2 regions of the Paenibacillus sp. FSL R10-2748 genome follow, and region 2 is predicted to be linked to the other one. Evidence: riboswitches for the same ligand, from Rfam matches in the RefSeq annotation. Region 2 holds a riboswitch; the other holds the start of a gene.
What was found. Region 2 has a riboswitch for ZMP and ZTP ahead of NSS66_RS24085 (bifunctional 5,10-methylenetetrahydrofolate dehydrogenase/5,10-methenyltetrahydrofolate cyclohydrolase). Riboswitches for the same ligand answer to the same signal wherever they lie in the genome.

Region 1 (5,449 bases), on a different contig from region 2:
ATGAATATAATTTCCTAGTCCGAGCCATCGGATGTTTTCAGATACTCCATCCCAGTTCGTCATGGAATAATACAGACCCAGCAGGAACGGAATGACCATAATCAAGACGAAAAACAACGCCATCGGTCCCACAAATACGAGTTGCTGCAATAATTGCGCGGATTTTCTTTGACTCAATGCAATCACTCCTTTGTCGTAGATCATGAAGGATAGCGCGCATAAACCCTTACTATAATCGCTTATTACCCAAAAATGTAAGTTTCGAGTCGTTCGGAAGCAAAAAAAAGGCTGTTCTCCTTCGGCTTACGGAAGGAAAACAGCCTATAACATAAAGATTATGAATGTTGATGAATTAGTATTGAGTTCCTGGATAGATCGGGAACTTGTCTGTCAACTCGCCAACCGCTTGGCTTGCCTTGGACAATACAGTATCATCTTTCGAGTTTTTAAGGGTTTCAGCAATGATTTTACCGATTTTGACCATAGCCTCTTCATCCATACCACGAGATGTTGCAGCAGGTGTACCAATACGAATTCCGCTTGTTACGAATGGACTGGTCGGGTCAAAAGGAATCGCATTTTTATTGACCGTGATGCCCACGGAATCCAATACATGCTCCGCTTCTTTACCTGTGATATTCAAATTGCGCGTATCCAACAGCATCAGATGGTTATCCGTACCACCGGATACAATGTTAATCCCTTCAGCCAACAATGTTTCAGCCAGAACCTGTGCGTTGCGGACTACGTTTTGCGCATAGGTTTTGAACGATGGCTGGAGCGCTTCACCCAAAGCAACCGCTTTGGACGCGATCACATGCATCAGTGGCCCCCCTTGAGTACCAGGGAAAATAGCTTTATCAATCGCTTGCGCCCATGCTTTGCGAGTCAGAATCAGACCCCCACGCGGACCACGCAGCGTTTTGTGTGTCGTTGTTGTTACAAATTGGGCATGCGGAACTGGACTTGGGTGAATTCCCGCTGCCACAAGACCTGCGATATGTGCCATATCCACCATGAACAAAGCACCTACATCATTGGCAATGGAAGCAAAAGCTTCAAAATCAATAGTACGCGGATATGCACTCGCGCCAGCTACAATCAGACGAGGACGGTGCTTGAAGGCTGCCTTACGCACTTCATCGTAGTCGATGCGGAAGTTGTCTTCGCGTACACCATAGGCAGCAAAGTTATACAACAAGCCGGAAGCGTTAACCGGACTTCCGTGTGTTAAGTGGCCACCATGCGCCAGATTCATACCCAGTACAGTATCTCCAGGTTTGAGAGCTGCCAGATACACCGCCATGTTGGCTTGTGCTCCAGAGTGAGGCTGCACGTTAGCATGCTCGGCGCCGAACAGTTCTTTCGCGCGGTCACGTGCGATGTCTTCAACGATATCTACATGCTCACAGCCACCATAGTAGCGTTTGTTCGGATAACCTTCAGCATATTTATTCGTCAGCACGGAGCCCATGGCTTCCATTACTGCTTCACTGACAATGTTCTCGGATGCGATTAGCTCGATATTGTGGCGTTGTCGTTTCAGTTCAAGTCCCATTGCTTCCATCACTGCCGGGTCACTTTTACGCAGGTGTTCCATCATGATTGATTACTCCCTCTCCATAGTCAATTGTTGGGTATACAAGCAAACGCCTGCTCCTCTGTTGGGTACCTCATCATCAATGCAAAAAAGATTAGTACAAACATGCCGCCATGCCAAATGCTAATCGCAGTTTCCGCCGACTTCTTGCTCCAGACTGTACACCGCCCGTTGTCCGCCAATAAGTGGAGGACGGGTGAACGCTGCTGTCACACGTGCTTCGCCAATCCAGCGAAGGCTTGGGCGAAACGGAACAGCAATGGGTCGCAGATGCATGCCAATCAGCGTTTCGCCGATGTCTATCCCGGCATGAGCCTGCACGTTCGCCGCCAAACACGCGTCGCTCATAGAACGATAGGCGACGGTAGCCATAGAGCCTCCTGCTGTACGAACAGGAACAGCTGCAACCTCCATCAGTCCCAATCGCTCCAGCACAGCCCGTTCAACGACCAGCGCTCGGTTCAAATGCTCACAGCATTGAAACGCCACATCAAAGCCATACTCCCTGCGAACAGACTCTACTCCAGACAACAGTTGCTGAGCCACATCGAGCGCTCCCGCCGTACCAATCCGACTTCCAGCCACTTCACTTGTGCTAACGCCGATAACCAGCAGGCGACCAGCCTTGAGACTGGCTGCTTCTGCGATTTCCCGCACGACAGAAGTGGTCTGTGCTTCCAGCGGAATCTCATGATCTAATTGTTCCACCATTGGAACCTCCTTTGGTTGAACAGCCTCTCAGAGACTAGGCACGGTCTCATGCCCCAAGTTCAACACACTCTCTCCTGATCACAATCTGACTATATTATAGCCGATGTTTCAGATTTCGAGCAGAAAAAATGGAAGAATCTTTAATGGAATCAACTCTCAGCTAAAAATCTGGCATAACTTGTATATGAAAAAAAGAGCAGTCCACACCTATGTGGAATTGCTCTTTTGCCCAGGCGACCGGCCGTATATCCGATGCTCCATCGTGGTTAATCCCACTTTTGTCGCCAGTTACATCGGATTCTCATTTTTCCACCTTATCTTAACGGATTAACCGCCGAAAATCAACAGATTCCGTACAAAACAGATGAGTAATACCAATTTTATTCGGAAGATGCCTTTAGCTTGTCCAGCAGCTTATGCAGTGCCGTACGGATTTCCGCAGCTGTGACATCGTAATCTTCTCGCGAACCGCCAAACGGATCAGAAATATCAAAGCCCGGAATCCGTTGGTGTAATTCAATCATTCGTTCACGCTCCTGCGCCGATAGCTCTTGTCCGAGTGAAGCCATCAACTGCTGTGAAGCATATAAACTATCCAACTCCTGTACATCATTCAACACCGCATCCCGGTTCTCCACATATTCCTTAAGCGTAAATACTTTGCCCGCCGTTTGGGGAAAGCGCTGAATTAAGTGCTGTTTATGTCCTTGCGTCAAGGTTAAGATCAGATGCGCCCACCCGGCAAGCCCGTCGCTCAAAGGGGTTGAAGTGATCTGATCGGATATATCATGATCACGTAGAACCGCCTCTGCATGTCGGGATATCGGCGTGCCTTCCATCGCGGCTACTCCCGCAGAACGTACTTCCAGTTCTAGCCCATGCTCAGCAGCCAACTTACGCAGCATCCCTTCAGCCATTGGACTGCGACAGGTATTCCCTGTGCATACGAATAAGATATTCTTCAACGGTTTTCACCCCCCGTATGTTAAAAAAATATATAAACAGAGGATTACTATAGTTTTAATCCCTTACTATAATCCTGCATTTATTTTACACTGTCTACGCTAAAATCAAAACATAAACATAAAGCCGAATGCCAGCAAAATGGCACCGCCCACTGCTTCTCCATAATCTCCTAGATTGCGGCTGACCTTGCGACCTAACAGCAGACCCAACATCGCCATTGCTCCCCCGCAAAAACCAAACGCCAGAACGGACAGCACCAGATCACTCTGGAACATACCCAGTGACACTCCTACAGAAAATGAGTCAACGCTCACCCCAAGTGCAAACAGCAAAAGGCCTAAAGGCGAACGATGATCCAATACCTGTACGCCGTCCCCTTTAAAGGAATTATACACCATATGCCCGCCCAAAAGGATGAGTAACCCCCCTGCGAAGTAGGCCGTCACATGACCTAATAAAGAACTCATATAATGGCCTGTGAACATTCCCAGCAATGGCATCAGAATGTGAAAAAAGCCAATAACAGTACTGATGCGCAGCACGTCTCGCAGGCGTATCCCCTTCATGCCGATCCCTACGCCCAGCGATAACGCATCCATTCCTAGCGCTACCGCCATGATCAGAATCGTTACAACCTGCCCGGCATGGGCAGAGGCTGCCAGCATACTCCATCCCTCCATTATCCGTCTGTTCTTGTACACGTTATGCGGACAAGGGGCAAATCAGTACAAGCATACACTGAAAGTGCCCAATACCAAGACGAGGAGAGGAGAAATTTAATATAAGAGGCTCTGATTCGACAGAAGCTACAAGCGGACGATTCGGTGACCTGCCGCTTTAAGCAGGCGGTTCATGACGGCGTCTCCCAATCCTTTCGGCGGACAGGATTCCGACAAAATGTAGGTGACGCCGTCCTCGTCGCAGCGGCGCAGCACGCCGTACAGGCGCTGCGCTGCCTCATGGAGCGCGTCCAGCTTGCCTAACGTGTAGACGCGCTCTCCGGCGTAGCCGGCGGCATGCTCGTCGAACGCGAGCACTGCCGTGCGCTCCCCGCGCGCGGAAGCCTCCGCCAGCGCGGCGCGAATCCAGCCCGTCACCTCAACGGACGACGGGCCTTGTACCACGCTCAAGCGGCCTCGGGGCGCGTAGTGCGTGTACTTCATGCCTGGCGAGCGCGGCGCCGGGCTGTCCGCGTCTTCCCCGGGCGTAGCGGCCAACGCCGGGTCCAGCACGACAGCGCGAGCAACCGCAGCGAGCTGCTCAGCCGTCACGCCGCCGGGGCGCAGGATGGTGACGGTTCCGTCGTCACCCGCCTGCACTACCGTGGACTCCAGTCCCACCCCCGTGGGACCTCCGTCCAAAATGCCGCCGATGCGGCCCTCCAGATCCTCCCGCACATGCTGTGCAAGGGTGGGACTGGGTCTTCCCGACCGGTTGGCGCTTGGCGCAGCCAGTGGACAACCCGCTTCAGCGATCAAACGAAGCGCTATCGGATGATCCGGCATGCGCACACCAACCGTGTCCAGCCCGGCTGTCACACGCGATGACAGTGCCTGCGGCACTACCGGCAATACGAGAGTCAGTGGTCCCGGCCAGAACATATTCATCAGCGCTCGGGCTGTATCGTTTATTTCTGCTACCATACCCTCTAATTGATCAACATCAGAAATATGTACAATGAGCGGGTTATCGGAAGGGCGTCCTTTGGCAGCAAATACCGCCTCCACCGCTTTTGTACTACGCGCATCGGCCCCCAGGCCGTACACGGTCTCCGTAGGAAAGGCTACCGTCTCTCCAGCTTGGAGGAGTAAGGCGGCCTCGCGTATGCCCTTTTCCGCCGTGATCCGAGTCTGTTCATCCCAAATTTCGTCAGAAACATCCCCGTCAGTGTTGCTCAAAGGAACCAAACATCTTACATCCCACCATTGTGTATGGGAAGACTTCAATGCCTGCTTCAGCTCGCGAATTCCCTGTTCATCTAGCTTTTGCTCAGGTTTTTCCTTTTGCACAAATTCTCCGCGCAAGTCTTGCATTTGATTCGATTTATCGCTCATATCAGATCATCCCATATCTTATTGTCATACAGGCCAGTGATTTCGTTTGATCCCCATAAAGCTACTTTGAAAGATCAGTTCATTTGGCTCTGCCATGTGTATATCTATCGTAAGCTCC
Region 2 (5,449 bases):
TTATGATAACAGCTATGTTACTTGTATTGTCTGTATTCATCAGCGCTTGCGGCGGAAATAATAATGGAAGTAATCCGGCTTCATCTTCAGGAGATAAGCAAGAGTCGGCTTCTACTGGAGAGACTAGAAGCTTTAAAACGGTTAAAGGGGATATTCAAATTCCTGCGAAGCCACAGCGCATTGTAACGGATTTTTACGGTGGAGAATTGCTGTCCGTGGGTGCTAACGTGGTGGGTGTGGAGCCGACTGCGTTTCAAAATCCTTTTCTGACCGATTTGCTGAAGGAAAAAGGAACCAAAGAGGTGGGTGATCCGACCAATTTGGAAAAGACGCTGGAACTCAAACCCGATCTGATCGTGGTTATGAAGGATACGAATTATGAGGCTTTGTCTAAAATCGCACCTACCCTATACATTCCGTACGGTACGACGACTAATATCTATGATACGGTCAAGCTGTTCGGAGATATCACCGGGGAAAAGGAGAAGGCTGAGCAATTTATTGCTGCATTTGATAAAAAGGCCGCTGAAGGTCGCGCACGTCTTAAAGGCGTGATTGACGAAAAGGCAACTTTCGGTCTGTATGAGCTGACGGACAAGCACGCACTTTGGATCTTTGGCGACAATGCGGGGCGGGGCGGACAAGCCGTGTACAATGCGCTTAAACTGAATATGCCAAAGAAAACAGCTAACTCCAAGGAACAAACGGTGCAGCTTTCGATGGAGGTATTGCCACAGTATGACGCAGATTATATGTTCCTGACTACGTATGACCCGGAGAAAAAGGGTGACGCGCTCAAGCAACTGAAATCGTCCGCTGTGTGGGGGAATCTTCCTGCGGTGAAGAACAATAGAGTGTTCTTTAACGATTTTGATACGTATTATCGCTATGATCCAATCGCTATTACTGGACAAATTGATATGATCGTAGATATGCTGGTCGAAAGAGAAAAAGAGAATAAAGCTAAACAATAGGTGTGAGATTCTGCGTTGTAATGAATTGTCCAAAACGACTAAGAGATCGCATAATACACGCAGTATCTAGCAATAAAAACCAGTCCAACATGAATCATGTTTGGACTGGTTTTTTATTTACTATTTCGTCGTAATTTCGATAGTATCTTCTTTTTGTATCCAATCAGTTATTTTTTTGAAGAAATGTTTTAGAACAGGTTAAACACGGTTATGAGCAGACTAATTCGCTATTCGACTGCGTACCATCAACAAGGTTTGTTCTTTGATTTGTCCGATTTCACGGATGAGTGCGGCTGTCTTGGTCTCATAGGAGTATTTGACATCCAAGTCTTTCAGCGAAGCAAGGTTAATGTCGATGGTAAGCAGGGCAGATTGAGCTGCTGCTTCGAACAGGATCGCGCCGATGCCAAGATCTGAAATCACATTTTTATTGGACATTTCCACAATGTTGTAGGCTTGCGACAATCCGTCCCGGCATACTTCCAGCAGGCGCATGGGTACCTCAATGGCAGCGATCACCGCTGTCTGTAGGGAATGGGTACGATAGCGCTTTTCTTCGTCTGTTTCCTTGGGCAAACGCAGCGCGGTCATGTACTGTTCAAAGGATTGGATGTCTGCGACCATTAGTTCCTCACAATGTGTAGACAATCTTCCCATGCTGCTAATGACGTCCGTGATTTTTTCATGGATGTGCGCATATTTTTCTCCTTGTGAAAGGTTGGCGGTCATGGAGGTCATAGCCGCGCCTAGTGCCGCAGCTAGTGCGGATACACTTCCTCCGCCGGGGGTAGGCGCTGCACTTGCAGTCTCTTTCAGAAAATGTCCGATGGAATTGTTCCAAGACAGTTCACTCATGAATAGACCACCTCTCTGGAGTAGTGTTGCAGATGTATCGCTTTGAGCAGATTTTTGTACAAAATCGCAGTCGTTAAGGTGCCAACACCGCCGGGAACCGGAGAAATGGCATGTACCTTTTCACCCACGTTTGAAGCAGCGTCACCCACGATTTTTCCTTCCAGTGTCTCGTTAATTCCTGCATCCACGAGAATCAGACCGGGATGGACCATATCCTGCGTAATCACATCAGGGCATCCGACTGCGACGAAGGCAATGTCTGCATGGCTCAGATGCTCTGCAATATCACGCGTACCTGCATGACAGGCGGTAACGGTGGCATTTTCTCTTTGCAACATGTGGAAAAGGGGAAGTCCCACTGTCTGCCCGATGCCCACGAGCGTGACATTTTTGCCTGCCAAGGTGTGACCGTAATGCTTGAGCAGCTCGATACAGGCTTGAGGTGTTGCGGGATATAGTCCGGCGTCACCTGTTACGGTAGCCAGCTTGTTATCAGGTGTTATTCCATCAATATCCTTGTAGGGGGCGATGGATTGTTTAATAACGGAGGCAGAAAGATGTTGGGGAAGCGGCAGTTCCAGCATAATGCCATGTACATGGGATGCATCGTTCAGACTGCCGATCAGGTGCAGTAGCTCGGCTTCGCTAACATGACGATCAAAAGTATGGAGATGAAATGAGATGCCCAGCTTCTCCGCTATTTTTTGCTTGGTCCGGGCATAGTATGCAGATGCCGGATCGCCTTCTACCAATAGGGTCGCCAGATGGGGACGGTGTCCTTGCTGCTTCATTTTTTCTACCTGTGAACGGATCGTTGCATATACTTGCTCTGCTGCTTCTTTGGATTTCATGATTATAGCCATAGTCCGAGCCTCCTCTGAATTTATCGCATGATTTATCAACAGGGTGTCATGGTCTTAAAACGAAAAAAAAGTATTTGCACAAGGTCGTCAAGACAGACGAATCCTCTGCAAATACTTCTCCCAGGCGAACGGTACGCTTTTTTTGTATGCTCCCTCGTGGTTCATTCCACTGACTTCGCCAGTCACATACAGCGTTATTATACCTTATATTTTAACAAATAATCCTCAGAAAAGAAACCCGCGAACATTTGGAAAACGGGTTGTGTTACTTGTCTATATGACAAATGTCATATACCCGAGCTGACGTTTATGACTACAGCGCCTAGAGGCTTTACCTTATACTGAGATTAGATCAACATGTACGCCTAACAGGATCAAGGTATAGGCGTCATTTTAAAGGAGGATCATAATGAGTATGACACAACTCCCATTAGCCCAATTGAAAAAAAATATGGCTCCCTACGAGAAAATAAACACAAAATCCAGCGTTCTGCAACTCATCAATACCTTGGGTCCACTGATCCTATTGTGGTATGCTGCTTATCTTAGTCTGTCGGTTTCGTACTGGCTGACACTTCCAATTGCCATTGTTGCATCGGGGTTTGTGGTACGGACGTTTATTATTTTTCATGATTGTGGTCATCAATCCTTCTTCAAAAGCCGCAAGCTGAACGACATTGTGGGAACGATTACAGGTGTTATTACGCTCTGTCCTTATCACCAATGGAAAAATAGTCACGCAATCCACCATGCAACCAGCAGTAATCTGGATAAAAGAGGCACAGGTGACATGTGGGTGCTTACGGTAGAAGAGTACACAGAGGCTTCCACATGGACACGGCTGGCCTATCGCATATATCGAAATCCTTGGGTTATGTTTGGACTAGGTCCGATCTATACTTTTTTGATTTCCTATCGCTTTAATATCAAGACAGCCAAACGCAAGGAAAAAATGAACACCTATGTGACGAATATATCCATCGTTGCCTTGTATGCACTGTTGTCATGGGCTATTGGATGGCAGGCCTTCCTTCTCGTACAGGCACCTATCTTTTTTGTATCTGGTATGTTGGGAATCTGGCTGTTCTATGTACAACACCAATTTGAGGATTCGTATTTTGAGCACGATGAAGAGTGGAGCTATATTAATGCGGCCGTAGAAGGCAGTTCTTACTACAAGCTTCCTAAAGTATTGCAATGGATTACGGGCAATATCGGATTTCATCACGTTCATCACTTGAGCCCAAAAGTGCCAAATTATAATTTGGAAAAAGCACATGAAGCGACACCGTTACTTCAAAAGGCGACCACGATCACAGTAAGTAGCAGTCTGCAATCTTTGAAGTTTCGACTTTGGGATGAAAATACGAAAACCTTTTTGACCTTTAAACAAGTGAGGCCGCTCCTCAGCAAACGTGTTGCAGTTACGAAACCCATCCCTACACCTGTTGTAAGCACAGAAAGAAAATAACTTTGTACAAAACTTTTCTGAAGAGATGTTGAAAAATTGCAGTTTACTTTGAGAAATCTAAAGGGATAACATCCTTTTAGATTTTTTTGTTTATATTGAAAATGCAGTACTTTCATTCTTTGTTTTAGCAAGCGCTATTGACAAATCGATTGTCAACCTTTACATTCTATATATCGAAACGATATATATCGATTATATATAAATTAGCTACATGTAAACAGAGATAAGTTCCCTTTGATTTCAGAAGGATAATTCACTATGCCAGGAAAGAAGGAATAGATTTTATGTTGATTTATGTAATACTTGGGTTCCTCTGCGAAAAGGATATGACAGGATATGAAATCAAGCAGAAGATGACGATAAGCACTTCCAACTTTATTGATGCCAGCTTCGGAAGCATATATCCTATGCTGAAAAAAATGGAAAAGGGGGAGCTTATCAAGTATGAAGAAGTGGTAGAGGAAGGCAGATTCAAAAAATCATATGGTATTACGGAAAAAGGGAAGAGTGAATTTATAGAATGGTTAAAAACACCATGTACTTTTTCCCCTTTTAATTATGAGTATTTGAGTAAGCTTTTCTTCTATAAATATCTTGACGACATTGAGGTTGTTCGTTTGATTGCCAGCTTTCAAACTACTGTCGCCTGTGAATATAACAAGCTTGCCTTAATAGAAGAGAAGCACGTTCATGAGATGGGTGTATATGAGCACGCGACGTTGATGTTTGGCAAAGAATATTTTCAAATGATTATGAATTGGCACGATGAACTCACAAGAAAAATTACAGGAAAGAAGGATAATGAAGATGAGAATGACAAAGAAATTTAAATTGCAGATTGCAGCTAAAAATGTGGATTTGTACAAATGGGTAACTGAGATGACTCCAGCTGAATATGAATCATTTTCAAAAGCTCACAAGGCAATGGGCAGTTATTTTGAAGATGGTGAATTCTATATGGTTAATGTGGAAAATATGGGGAATGAGATGATTGTTCAGCACTATCAATTAAAAGAGCACACAAAGGATCATTTGCGTTTCTACTCTGACAAGACAGAAGCATATATATGGCGATGGATACCCGCCATCGTTGGAGTTCCATGGGAAATGAAGGTCACGCCTATTGATAACAACTCTTGCGAATTTAGTTGTACGATTGGAGCGGACTTTCCATCTCGGCTACTGGCTTTTGCAGCATGGATAAATGGTTTTGGTGGATTCTTTATGAGAAAACATTTAGCCGATGAGGGCGGAAAATTTGCTAAAGATATAGAAAAGAAATTTAA

Region 1: it holds a riboswitch for ZMP and ZTP, as region 2 does, so the genes downstream of both, NSS66_RS12390 (TIGR01440 family protein) here and NSS66_RS24085 (bifunctional 5,10-methylenetetrahydrofolate dehydrogenase/5,10-methenyltetrahydrofolate cyclohydrolase) in region 2, are expected to answer to the same signal.

What each region holds. Positions count from the first base shown of each region.
Region 1 covers NZ_JBBOTK010000003.1:532,651-538,099, reverse strand. The annotation lists gene NSS66_RS12400 (carbohydrate ABC transporter permease) at 1-204, opposite strand, end outside; gene glyA (serine hydroxymethyltransferase) at 353-1,603, opposite strand; gene NSS66_RS12390 (TIGR01440 family protein) at 1,724-2,311, opposite strand; ZMP/ZTP riboswitch at 2,532-2,613, opposite strand; gene NSS66_RS12385 (low molecular weight protein arginine phosphatase) at 2,692-3,276, opposite strand; gene NSS66_RS12380 (manganese efflux pump MntP) at 3,382-3,942, opposite strand; gene NSS66_RS12375 (L-threonylcarbamoyladenylate synthase) at 4,084-5,331, opposite strand.
Region 2 covers NZ_JBBOTK010000011.1:21,665-27,113, forward strand. The annotation lists gene NSS66_RS24075 (ABC transporter substrate-binding protein) at 1-974, shown strand, start outside; gene NSS66_RS24080 (cyclodeaminase/cyclohydrolase family protein) at 1,194-1,829, opposite strand; gene NSS66_RS24085 (bifunctional 5,10-methylenetetrahydrofolate dehydrogenase/5,10-methenyltetrahydrofolate cyclohydrolase) at 1,826-2,692, opposite strand; ZMP/ZTP riboswitch at 2,804-2,888, opposite strand; gene NSS66_RS24090 (fatty acid desaturase) at 3,102-4,163, shown strand; gene NSS66_RS24095 (PadR family transcriptional regulator) at 4,448-4,993, shown strand; gene NSS66_RS24100 (hypothetical protein) at 4,971-5,449, shown strand, end outside.